Regions from separate parts of the Agathobaculum sp. Marseille-P7918 genome, predicted to be linked through region 2. Evidence: predicted binding sites of a transcription regulator. Region 2 holds the regulator's gene; each other region holds the start of a gene.
The links. The regulator Rex, encoded in region 2, represses fermentation and respiration genes when NADH is low (regulators of the CRP and FNR family bind a similar motif). The targets are predictions, from matches to a motif close to ATTGTTAANNNNTTAACAAT.
Positions count from the first base shown of each region.

Region 1: ACESSO_RS03635 (acetyl-CoA C-acetyltransferase) is a predicted target of Rex. The motif match lies at 1,709-1,728, and genes of this name have one in related genera.
Region 3: gap (type I glyceraldehyde-3-phosphate dehydrogenase) is a predicted target of Rex. The motif match lies at 1,302-1,321, and genes of this name have one in related genera.
Region 4: ACESSO_RS03595 (butyryl-CoA:acetate CoA-transferase) is a predicted target of Rex. The motif match lies at 1,123-1,142, and genes of this name have one in related genera.

Region 1 covers NZ_CAXTXI010000002.1:60,660-63,779, reverse strand. Annotated here, with positions in the region: gene ACESSO_RS03640 (enoyl-CoA hydratase-related protein) at 1-279, opposite strand, end outside; gene ACESSO_RS03635 (acetyl-CoA C-acetyltransferase) at 404-1,591, opposite strand; gene ACESSO_RS03630 (acyl CoA:acetate/3-ketoacid CoA transferase) at 1,772-3,120, opposite strand, start outside.
Region 2 covers NZ_CAXTXI010000004.1:288,792-291,911, forward strand. Annotated here, with positions in the region: gene ACESSO_RS08440 (isocitrate/isopropylmalate family dehydrogenase) at 65-1,222, shown strand; gene ACESSO_RS08445 (redox-sensing transcriptional repressor Rex) at 1,262-1,900, shown strand; gene metA (homoserine O-succinyltransferase) at 1,940-2,854, opposite strand.
Region 3 covers NZ_CAXTXI010000003.1:45,537-48,656, reverse strand. Annotated here, with positions in the region: gene ACESSO_RS05470 (DUF5808 domain-containing protein) at 1-127, opposite strand, end outside; gene gap (type I glyceraldehyde-3-phosphate dehydrogenase) at 185-1,213, opposite strand; gene ACESSO_RS05460 (sensor histidine kinase) at 1,466-2,545, shown strand; gene ACESSO_RS05455 (hypothetical protein) at 2,591-2,773, opposite strand; gene ACESSO_RS05450 (aminopeptidase) at 2,918-3,120, opposite strand, start outside.
Region 4 covers NZ_CAXTXI010000002.1:52,449-55,568, reverse strand. Annotated here, with positions in the region: gene ACESSO_RS03605 (amino acid ABC transporter permease) at 1-20, opposite strand, end outside; gene ACESSO_RS03600 (transporter substrate-binding domain-containing protein) at 106-951, opposite strand; gene ACESSO_RS03595 (butyryl-CoA:acetate CoA-transferase) at 1,160-2,500, shown strand; gene ACESSO_RS03590 (ECF transporter S component) at 2,666-3,120, shown strand, end outside.

The DNA.
Region 1 (3,120 bases), on a different contig from region 2:
GTTGGAGTCGTTGCCGAAGAATTTGCCTTCCGCAACCGTCATGGTGGACATCTGTGCGATGTCGGCACCGGCAACAAAGGAGTTGACCGTCTTGCCCTTCTTGTTGACCGTCGAGGAGCCGGTCAGGATAACGCAGTATACGTCGTCCATCTTGCCGACTTCGTCAAACGCTTCTTCCAACTGAGCATACATATCAGTGGAAAGCGCGTTCATGGCCTTCATATGCTCGATCTTAACGACCGCTACATGGCCTTTTTTCTCAACTACTACATCAGTCATTGCTAAAGACTTCCTTTCAAACATTCTGACGAACCGGTATCCGTCAGAGTGAAAAAACTGACGGATACCCATTCAAATTACAGGAATCAATGCGGAGAGGACGCGAAAAGCTGTCTGCCGGTTTTTACTTGCAGAGCTCGTCGCGCTCCACGATCAGGGCTTCGCCCATGCCGCCGCCGATGCACATAGTGGCAAGGCCGATGGTCAGGTCGCGCTTGATCATTTCGTGAAGCAGGGTGGTGGTGATACGGCAGCCTGCTGCACCGATCGGATGGCCGAGTGCGATAGCGCCGCCGTTGACGTTTACCTTCTCCATATCAAAGCCCAGTTCACGGTTAACAGCAGCAGCCTGTGCCGCAAATGCCTCGTTGGACTCGATCAGATCAAGGTCTGCAACAGTCAGACCGGCACGCTTGAGAGCCTGACGGGTGGATTCGATCGGGCCAATGCCCATGATAGCCGGATCGCAGCCAACCGAGCCGAACGAACGAATCTTGGCCAGCGGCTTGAGGCCGTGCGCCTTAACAAAATCCTCAGATGCAATGATCATGGCTGCGCCTGCATCGTTGATGCCGGAAGCGTTGCCTGCGGTAACCGTGCCGTCCTTCTTGAAGGCCGGGCGCAGCTTTGCCAGACCCTCGATGGTAGTCTGGGGACGGCAGTGCTCGTCGGTATCAAAAATAACGGTTTCCTTCTTCTTCTTAACCTCGATCGGAACGATTTCGTCCTTGAAGCGGCCGGAGGAAATTGCCTTGGCAGCCTTCATCTGGGACTCATAACCGATCTGGTCCTGCATCTCACGGGTGATGCCGTACTTCTCAGCAACATTTTCCGCGGTGACGCCCATGTGGTACTGATTGAATACGTCGAATACGCCGTCATAAACCATCATATCAACAAACTTTACGTCGTTCATGCGAGCGCCCCAGCGCATGTTGCGGGAAATATACGGTGCGCCGGACATGGACTCACAGCCGCCGACCAGCATCATCTGATCCTCGCCGGAGCGGATGATCTGGGAGCCCAGAGAGATGGCGCGCATGGAGGATGCGCAAACCTTGTTGAGGGTCATAGCGGGGGTCTCAAGCGGCATACCGACGCCGAGAGATACCTGACGAGCTACGTTCTGGCCAACGCCGCCCTGCAATACCTGACCAAACAGGCATTCGTCGATAGCGGCTTTGTCAACGCCGGCGCGTTCAATGGCAGCGTTGGCAGCAGCGATGCCGAGCTGAGCGGCAGGTACGTCGCGAAGGGTGCCGCCATAAGTGCCGATAGCGGTACGGGCAGCGGAACAGATGTAAACGTTCATTTGGCTGTTACTCCTTTTCTTCTCTGGCACCGGATGCACCGGTGCAGTTTAATGTCTCTTTCGAGTTCGTTAATATTTTATCAAATGTGCGGAGAATTGCAAGGGGTTTTACGAAAGTTTGTTAAATGATTAACAATATACCCAACATCTGTACAACACACACACAGAAAAAATCGAAATTTAATCGTTCGCCAGGCCCATCAGCTCTTCACGGAAGATGCGAGCATCCATCAGCTTGATCGAGCCGTCCGGCTGGTAAGCGATCTTCGGCTCAAATTCCATCTGATCAAGGATCTGGGTTTGCAGGTCGATGCCCGGTGCGATCTCAATGAGGGTGACGCCTTCCGGACGCAGCTCGAACACAGCGCGCTCGGTGATGTACAGAACCGGCTGGTGTACTTCGTTGGCGTAGTCGCCGGAGAAGGTGATGTGCTCCACCTGGTTGACAAACTTCTTCTTGGCGCCTTCCTGCGTGATGACGAGCTTGCCGTCCTCGCAGGCGGTCTTGAGGCCCTTGGCGGTGAAGGTGCCGCAGTAGACAACCTTCTTGGCGTTCTGGGTGATATCGATGAATCCGCCCGCGCCGGCCAGACGGGTACCGAACTTGGAAACGTTCAGGTCGCCGTTGGGTGCAGTTTCAGCCAGACCGAGGAAAGCAACGTCCAGACCGCCGCCCTGATAGAAGTCAAACTGTACGTTGTGCGGGATGATGCACATCGCGTTTGCCGCTGCGCCGAACTGAGTGCCGCCGTAGGGCACGCCTGCAATCGAACCAGCCTCGACGGTCAGGGTCATCTTGTCCGAGATACCCTCTTCCGCCGCAACGTTAGCAATTTTCTCCGGTGCGCCGGTGCCGAGGTTGACAATCGCGTCCTGCGGCAGCTCCATCGCTGCGCGGCGGGCGATGATCTTCTTGGCGTCCATCGGGATGGGCGGAATAGCGTCCACCGGGATGCGGAATTCGCCGGTCAGTGCGCCGTCATACGGCATGCCGAGGCACTGCATGTTCTCTTCCTCCGAGCCGATGACAACCGAGTCAACATAGATGCCCGGGATGGCAACCAGCTTCGGATCGAGCGATCCGCCCTGTACAATCTTCTCGACCTGTACGATGACCTTACCGCCCGAGTTTTTGCACGCCTGCGCCATTGCGGTAACGTCCAGCGGGCCGATTTCTCTATGTACGGTGCAGTTGCCGTATTCATCGCAGTAGGATGCGCGCAGGAATACGACATTGATCGGGAAGCCCTTGTACAGCAGGCGTTCCTTCCCTTCAATGTTAACGATCGTGACCAGATCTTCCTTGGTCTTTTCGTTGAGCTTACCGCCGCCGTTGCGCGGGTCAACAAAGGTCTTGAGGCCGACGTGGGTAATCGTGCCGATGTTGTGCGCGGCGATATCACGGTACATGTGCGAGATAACGCCCTGCGGCAGGTTGTAGGCTTCGATTTTATTGGAGAGCGCCAGCTCGCCCAAACGGGGTGCGCGGTCCCAGTGGCCGCCGATAACGCGCTTGACCATGCCTTCAT
Region 2 (3,120 bases):
GCTTTTCTTGACAGAACATAGAATTCTTGTTAAAATAATATCAATTCAATAGGAGGACATTCCCATGTCTATCGACCAGTCCATTTTGGAGAAGTTTGAAGCGGTCGTCGAAAGCCAGCGCAAGCGCATTGCGGATATGAAGGCGCAGGACGACTTTATTGACTATTCTAAGCTCGACAAGCTCATCATCGGCGTGTGCGGCGGCGACGGCATCGGCCCGATGATCACCGGTATGGCACAGCATGCGCTTGAGGTGTTGCTGGCTGACAAGGTCAAGGCGGGCAAGGTGGAGTTTCGCGTCATCGACGGCCTGACCATTGAGCGTCGTGCAGAGCTTGGCTGCGCGATTCCGCCCGATGTGATGGAAGAATTGAAACAGTGTCACGTCATTCTCAAGGGGCCGACCACGACTCCGCGTAAGGGCGATCCGTGGCCGAACGTAGAGTCCGCAAATGTGGCGATGCGTAAGGCGCTCGACCTGTTTGCCAATGTACGTCCGGTCAAGGTGCCTGAACTTGGTATCGACTGGACGTTCTATCGTGAGAACACCGAAGGCGGTTACGCTGTCGGTTCGCAGGGAGTGCAGATCGACGACGACCTGTTCATCGACTTCACGGTTGCCACTTCGCAGGGCTGTGAGCGTATCGCGCGTCTGGCGTTTGACTATGCACGTAAGACCGGCAAGAACCGCGTTTCCTGCGTCACCAAGGCGAACATCATTAAAACGACCGACGGCAAATTCCTCGATACCTGCCAGAAGGTGGCAAAGGAATATCCGGAAGTCGAGTTTGACGACTGGTACATCGATATCATGACCGCAAAGCTGCTCGACGACAAGCGCCGTCGTGACTTCAAGGTGGTTGTGCTGCCCAACCTGTACGGTGATATCATTACTGACGAAGCGGCAGAAATTCAGGGCGGCGTCGGCACCGCAGGCTCGGCCAATATTGGCAAGCGTTATGCGATGTTTGAGGCGATTCATGGTTCTGCGCCGCGTATGGTGCAGGAAGGCCGCGCAAAGTATGCCGATCCGTCGTCCGTGTTGCGCGCATCTGTGATGCTGCTCGAGCATATCGGTGAAGTCGAGCTGGCGAAAAAGCTCGATCGCGCACTGGACATCTGCATGTTTGAAGAGAAAAAAGTGGTTGTTACCGGCCGTGATACCGGCGCAACTGCGCAAGAATTTACGGATTACGTGCTGGATACCATCGCCGGACTGTAATCATCAAAATATTCCAATGAAGGAAGAAGGAGAGAGCCTGTGGAACGAAAGCAAGAGGTTTCCAAAGCGGTCATTCAGCGGCTGCCACGCTATTACCGAAATATCTGTGAACTGAAGGCTGAAGGCGTGCAGCGCATCTCTTCACGCGCGTTGGCTGAGCGCATGGGTCTGACGGCCTCGCAAATTCGGCAGGATTTTAATTGTTTTGGCGGCTTTGGGCAACAGGGCTATGGATATAATATTGACAAGCTGATGGAGGAATTGGGCTCTATTCTCGGTCTGCGTGCAGGCCGCACAGCGATTTTGCTGGGTGCAGGCAACCTGGGTCGGGCGTTGCTCAATAACTTTGATTTCAGTGCAAGCGGATTCCGTCTGCTGTGCGCATTTGATGCAAACCCGGATCTCAAGGGAAAGGAATTCGGCGGCTATTCGGTGCGCAGCAGTGATGATTTACCGTCGTTTATTGCGGCTCACAAGCCGGATGTGGCAGTGCTTACCATTCCGAGGAGCAATGCGCCGGAGATTGCACGGGAGCTGGTCGATCAAGGCATCCGCGGCCTGTGGAATTTTACAGGAGAGGATCTTCACTTGGGTGGCTTGGGTGTACCGGTGGAAAATGTACATCTGTCCGATAGCTTGATGACGCTGTGCCATCTGGTCAGCGCGACAGAGGAATAAAAAAGAAACGGCCTGCAGGCCGTTTCTTTTTTTACAAATTTACATTTTATCGAGAAAATAGGGTGTAGTCTGGTAGACGTAGTAGTTAACCCAGTTGGTGTAGAACAAGTGCGCATGGGCTTTCCATGTGACAAGAATTTCATCATCCGGATCGTCGTTGCGGAAGTAGTGAGCTGGAATAGCAGGGTTCAAGCCTTTGGCTAAATCTCGCTCATATTCCTTCTTGAGCGTATCAGAGTCATATTCCCCGTGGCCGAGCACAAAAATCTGACGGCCATTCATCGCTTCCACGATGTATACGCCGGCTTCATTGGACTCTGCCAGCAGACGCAGTCGATCATCCCGGCGAATGTCCTCAGCGCGCACCTCAGTATAACGGGAATGCGGAGCAGAAAAAACGTCGTCAAAGCCGCGCAGAAGAGGTTCTTTTGGAAAAAGCATGTGATGACGAAAGATACCGGACATCTTGTGAGGAAGCGGATATTTGGGGATACCATAATGATGGTATAAGCCGGCCTGCGCGCCCCAGCAGATATGCAGAGTGGAGTGGACATGGGTCTTGCTCCAATCCATTATCTCAACCAGCTCATTCCAATATTCTACATCCTCAAACGGCATATTCTCTACCGGAGCGCCGGTAATGATAAAACCGTCATACTTTTGATCGCGAATATCATCAAAGGTCTTGTAGAAAGTAAGCAGATGATCCTCAGGTGTGTTTTTGGAGTGGTAGGTCTTGGTTTGAATCAAGTCCACCTCAATCTGAATAGGCGTATTGGATAAGCAGCGCAGAATTTGCGTTTCCGTAACGATTTTCAATGGCATCAGATTGAGCAATGCGATGCGCAGCGGCCGAATATCCTGTGTAGTCGCACGATGCTCGGTCATAACAAAGATGTTTTCGCTTTCCAGTACCGCACGCGCAGGCAGACTGTCGGCTATTTTGATGGGCAAGCCGACCCCTCCTTTTTATGAAATAGCATTATAATGATTTATTATAGCAGAAAGCGAAAAGAACCACAAGTCACAAAAAGCGAAAATACGGTAAAAAACAGTTGACAAAAGTAAAAAAGGGAGGTATACTGTATAAGTCTCATATAGAGACGGTCAAACTGGATGCAAACAAAAAATTGAAAAAACTTCTTGACAAATGCTTCTCGGTTTGATATACTAAATAGGCTGCTTCGATGAGAGGCGGCGCGGGTCGAAAAAAAGTTTGA
Region 3 (3,120 bases), on a different contig from region 2:
CAAAGAGGTTCTTATCGTCCGGGTTGCAGTAACGCCTGCCGCGCATACGCGTTTCGACTTCCTCTTGGCTGTATTTCCGTTTGATATGAACCACCTCATTTTCTGCTGTGATTATATCATATGCCAAACAAAAAAGCACCCTTTCCTTGTGGAAAGGGTGCTTTGTGGGTTTTAAGAGGATAACTTACTTGTTGTCAACCTCAGCCATGTGCTCGATGAGCATCAGCAGCTTGTTGGAGTAGCCCCACTCGTTGTCGTACCAAGAAACAACCTTCACGAAGGTGTCGGTCAGCTGGATGCCAGCCTTGGCGTCGAAGATGGAGGTGCGAGCGTCGCCCAGGAAGTCGGAGGAAACAACGTCCTCGTCGGTGTAGCCCAGAACGCCCTGCAGGCCGCCCTCAGACAGCGGAGTCTCGGAAGCCTTCTTCATAGCAGCGCAGATCTCGTCGTAGGTTGCCGGCTTAGCGAGGTTGCAGGTCAGGTCAACAACGGAAACGTCCAGGGTCGGAACGCGCATGGACATACCGGTCAGCTTGCCGTTCAGCTTCGGATAAACCTTGCCTACTGCCTTAGCAGCGCCAGTGGAGGACGGGATGATGTTGCCGGAAGCCGCACGGCCGCCGCGCCAGTCCTTCTTGGACGGGCCGTCAACGGTCTTCTGGGTGCCGGTGGTAGAGTGAACGGTGGTCATCAGGCCTTCGGTGATGCCAAACGCCTCGTCCAGAACCTTAGCAATCGGAGCCAGGCAGTTGGTGGTGCAGGAAGCGTTGGAAACAAAGGTCATGTCCTTGGTGTAGGTGTCCTGGTTAACGCCCATAACGAACATCGGGGTGTCGTCCTTGGACGGAGCGGACATGATAACCTTCTTAGCGCCGCCGTCGATGTGCGCCTGCGCCTTCTCCTTGGTCAGGAACACGCCGGTGGACTCGACAACGTAATCAACGCCGTCCTTGCCCCACGGGATGTTCTTCGGATCCATCTCAGCGTGGAACAGAACCTTCTTGCCGTCCACAGTGATGGAGTTGTCGTCATACTCGATAGTGCCGTCATAGCGACCGTGCATGGTGTCATACTTGAGCATGTATGCCATGTAGTCCGGAGTCATGAACGGGTCGTTTACCGCTACGAACTCAATGTTCGGGTTCTTCAGACCAGCGCGGAAAACCATACGGCCGATACGGCCAAAGCCATTGATACCAACTTTGATAGCCATTTACAGTATCCTCCTAAAATGTTTTTAATGAGTCTCTGTCGATGGTTTTATTATACACTAAACGGGTCGTCTGCCGCAAGGTGTAATATTTGTGAAATTTTTGTCATTACGACTGGGCTTTTTGTACATTTTTCTTTGCAATGCATTCCCGTCTGGTGGTATAATAAGCACATCCCACAAAATATAGTATTTCAGTCACTGCGCAGCCTTATACTCATGAAAAGAGAAACAAAAATATTTTGGAGGATAGAGATGGCGGATACGTTCTTTTCACACATTGACGAGAAAACCCTGCGTGAGCTGCTCGCTCGCACCGGTCTGCGCGACGCAGCGGTTGTCACAGTTTCTTCCACACTTTATATTGAAAACAGCAATGAAATCGCCACTCGCCTGACCGGGCTGCACCCGCTCGAACGCATCGACCAGCTGCTCAGCGATCAGGCGGCAGCAGCTCTGCGCGATTGTATTGCCGCGCGCGCACCGCACACGGTTTATGAAGAACTGGACGGTTTGGAATACCGTCTGGAAATCCTCCCGCACCGCGATGGAGCGCTACTGGCCTTTGTGCGTGACGACCGCGCCTCCTATGACGGCACGCTTCGTGTGCTGCACGCCAAGGGCACACAGTATCTGGGCACGCTGCTTGCAGACGCTGCACAGGTGGACGATCCCACGCTTGCCGCGCACCTGCGCCGTCAGTGTCTGCGGCTGCACCGTCTGCTCATGCATTCGGACTTTCTGCATGACCCACCGCTGACCGAGCAGCTGCAGCTGCACCACGATGATCTGGCCCAGCTGTGCCGCAGCGCTGCGGAGCAGGCGTCCACGCACGCCTCGAGCAACGCCGCCCCCATCACAGTGCATGCGGACGATAGCTGTATCGCACTGATTGAGCCGCAGCTCATCCGCACCGCACTGTACAACCTGCTTGCCAATGCGCTGCATGTCACGCCGCCGGACGACGATATTTCCCTGAGCTTGTATGATGACGGCGCATTTTTCACCATCACGGTTGCCGATCGCGGCCCTGGTCTGGATGCTGCACGCTTTGAAGCGCTGCTGTCCGGCTGGCAGATGCCCGCTCCGCTCGACGAGTACCTTGCACTCGCGCGGCAGGGTACGCCGCCCGGATTGGGTTTGCCGCTCATCCAACGCATCGCGCAGCTGCACGGCGGCAGTCTGCTGCTGTCCCCACGCGAAGGCGGCGGCAGCCAGCTTCATTTCACGCTTGCACATCTGCCCGAATCGCTTGCCGACCACAACCTGCACGCCCCTATGATCCTCGAGGATGGCTACCCGCTGGAAGAAATCGAATTTTCCGTTTTGGACTGAAAAAACAAAAAGCGGCCGCTGTGCTGAGCACAGCGGCCGCTTTTGTCAGCCCTCTTTAGACAGATCGTACGAAGTCTGCACCTTCTCTGCGTGGGATATCTGTGCCTGCACATCGGCGGCACCGTCCGCATTGTCATGCAGCAGATCCTCTGCGGCCAACGTTGTGGTTGTCACAGACAGTACGGCCGCACCGGTCAGAAAGTACGAAAGCACCTGTTTAAATGTCATCTTTGGAACCTCCTGCCAGATGATCTTTTCGGGTTCAGTTTATGATACCATAGCTTGGAGTCGTGAACTGCAAAATGTAACATAGACGTAATGAAGGGCGGCAAAAGCCGCCCTTTTGTCACCAAATTGTTACTTTCCTTAGGTTCAGTCCTTGTAGAACGCGCCGAAGCCCTTGTACGCCATATACAGGTCGAGCTTTGCAATCACTTCAAACGGTGCATGCATCGATAGTACGGGCACACCGGCATCCACCGTGTCGATGTTGCGGTTGGCCAGATACATCGCAACCGTGCCGCCGCCGCCCTGATCGACCTTGCCGAGCTGGCCGGTCTGCCAGATGACATCCG
Region 4 (3,120 bases), on a different contig from region 2:
AAGATAACAGACGCAGACATGAAAAATACCCTTTCCCCAAACAAAGGCAGGCGGGGCAGCATAAAAATGCTGTCCCGTCGGCCATATCTTTCTTATTGTAATAGATTACTCGGCAAGACTCAGACCGTATTTCTCAGCCAGCGCGGGAAGCGTACCGTCCTCGACCAGCTCCGCCATAATCTTGTTGACTTCAGTGCAAAGGTCGCTGCCCTTGCGGAAGCCGATGCCGTATTCCTCAACCGACAGCTCGACGCCATCGATCATCATCAGATCGGCAAAGTCTGTGCCTTCTCCGATCATGCTCTTGGCGAGTGTCCAGTCGAGCACCGCTGCGTCGGAGGCGCCGGACTCGATTTCCAGCAGAGCGTCGGTCTGCTTGGTGACGGTGGTCAGATTGGCCTGCGACAGATTCTCGTCCGCTTCGATTGCCGACTGACCGGCAGAACCGGCCTCGGCAACCAGATTGGCACCGGACAGGGAAGCGGTATCTGTAAAGGTGTCCTTATTGGAATCCTTGATAACAATGACCTGCATGTTCTTGACATACGGATCGGAAACCGCAATGTTTTCCTTCAGATCATCCGTGATGGTCATGCCGTTCCAGATGCAGTCGATGCTCTTGGCGTCCAGCTCGACTACCTTGGTATCCCAGTTGATTTCAACAAACTCAGGCTCGACACCCAGCTTTTCACAGACCGCCTTGGCAAATTCGGTATCAAAGCCGGTAAATTCGCCGTTTTCATCGGTGTAGTTCATCGGCTCATATACGGTGTAGCCGATTACCATTTTGCCTTTGTCCTGCACATAAGCCAGATCGCTGGCGGTTTCCGTATTTGCGTCGCCGTTGGTGTCCGTGGCCGCATCTTCGTTTTTTCCGCCGCCGCAGCCGGCCAGCATGGAAAGACTCATCGCACCGGCGAGCATCAGCGCCAGCAGCTTTTTGGTTTTCATAAGGGACCCTCCTAAATTCACTTTATCGTACTGTGCCGTGAAAGTCATTTACCATTGTACCACTTTATTTCAGAAAATCAAGGAAAAGTTTTGGGATAATCATGGGAATGTTTTGACATAATACAAACCTTTGCTTGACCTGTATATGCGATTATAGTATAATGAATAGAGATTGTTAAAGAATAGACAATATGGAGGTTGTGGCAAAATGGATTACACAGCACTTTATCAAAGTAAACTGACAACAGCAGAAGAAGCCGTTCAGGTAGTCAAGTCGGGTGACTGGGTGGATTACGGCTGGTGTGTCGGCACACCGGACGTGCTGGATCAGGCGCTGGCCAAGCGTCTGCCGGAGCTGACGGATGTCAATTTCCGCGGCGGTGTTTTGATGCGTGTGCCGGAAATCTATAAGATCGAAGATCCTGCGGCACATATGACATGGAACTCGTGGCACATGTCCGGTATTGAGCGCAAGTTCATCGCTACCGGCGCAGGCTTCTATTCGTCGATGCGCTATTCCGAACTGCCGCGCTTTTATCGGGAGAGTATCGGTCACGTCGATGTGGCCATGCTGCAGGTTGCGCCGATGGACAGCCACGGCTTTTTCAGCTTTGGTCCGCAGGCATCGCATTTGCGTGCCGTGTGCGATGTGGCGGATAAGATCATTGTAGAAGTGAATGAAAATATGCCGCGCTGCTTGGGCGGCATGGAGGATTGCATCCATGTTTCCGAGGTGGACATGATTGTTCAGGGAAATAATGCGCCCATGCCGGAGATGGGTGCGGCTGCGGCAACCGAGGTGGACAGAAAGGTTGCGGAGCTGATTGTGCCTGAGATTCCGAACGGCGCCTGCCTGCAGCTGGGTATCGGCGGCATGCCGAATACCATCGGTGCCATGATTGCGGAATCCGATTTGAAGGATCTGGGCGTACACACGGAAATGTATGTCGATGCGTTTGTTGATATTGCCAAGGCAGGCAAGATCACCGGACGGAACAAGAACATCGACCGCGGCCGTCAGGCCTATGCATTCGCTGCCGGTACCAAGAAGCTGTATGACTATCTGGACAACAATCCGGAGTGCGCTTCCATGCCGGTCGATTATACCAATGATGTGCATGTCATCGCGGGGATTGACAACTTTATTTCCATCAACAATGCGGTCGATATCGACCTGTGCGGTCAGGTCAATGCGGAGTCTGCCGGCACCAAGCAGATTTCCGGTACGGGCGGTCAGCTGGACTTTGTCATGGGCGCATATCTGTCTAAGGGCGGCAAGAGCTTTATCTGCCTGTCGTCGACCTTCAAGCAGAAGGATGGTACGGTGGCATCCCGTATCCGCCCGACACTGGCGAACGGATCGATCGTAACCGATCCGCGTTCGGCCACGCACTACATTGTAACCGAGTATGGTATGGTTAGCCTCAAGGGCAAGGCTGCATGGCAGCGTGCCGAGGCGCTGATTTCGATAGCGCATCCTGATTTCCGTGAGCAGCTGATTGCAGACGCGGAGAAAATGCATATCTGGAAGCGTTCCAACAAGCGTTAAAGCAAAATTATATATGCAAATGAGCAGCCGTCCTATGGGCGGCTGTTTTTTTGCGTGTCTCTATCTGGCATTGTATAAAATGCAAAAACTGACGCTTTCTTACATGCCACAATCGGACTATAATGGTACCATCGAAAGCGAAAACAGAAAGAAGGCGCTGATAACATGACAAATCATAAAACCAAAACCATTATTATAGCCGCATTACTCGCGGCGTTGACCACTGTCGCCACAATGATCATTAAAATTCCGACTCCCACACAAGGTTATATTCATCTCGGCGACGGCATGGTGCTGATTTGCGGCATTCTGCTTGGACCGGGCATAGGAGCGGTGGCCGCTGGCATTGGTTCTATGATGGCCGATCTGTTTGGCGGTTATATGGCATGGGTGCCGGGAACGTTTGCCATCAAGGCGCTGACCGCGCTGGTTGGCGGTTGGCTGTACCATCATATGGTGAAGCGGGAACACATGTCCACGCTGGTGCGTGTGGCGCTCTGCGGCATCCCGGCGGAACTCGTGATGGTTGCGGGATATTATGTCTACGAAACCGGCATGGAGCTGCTGATGGGCAGCACGGCTGAGGCAGCGGCGACTGCTGTGTTGGCAGGCGTGCCGTT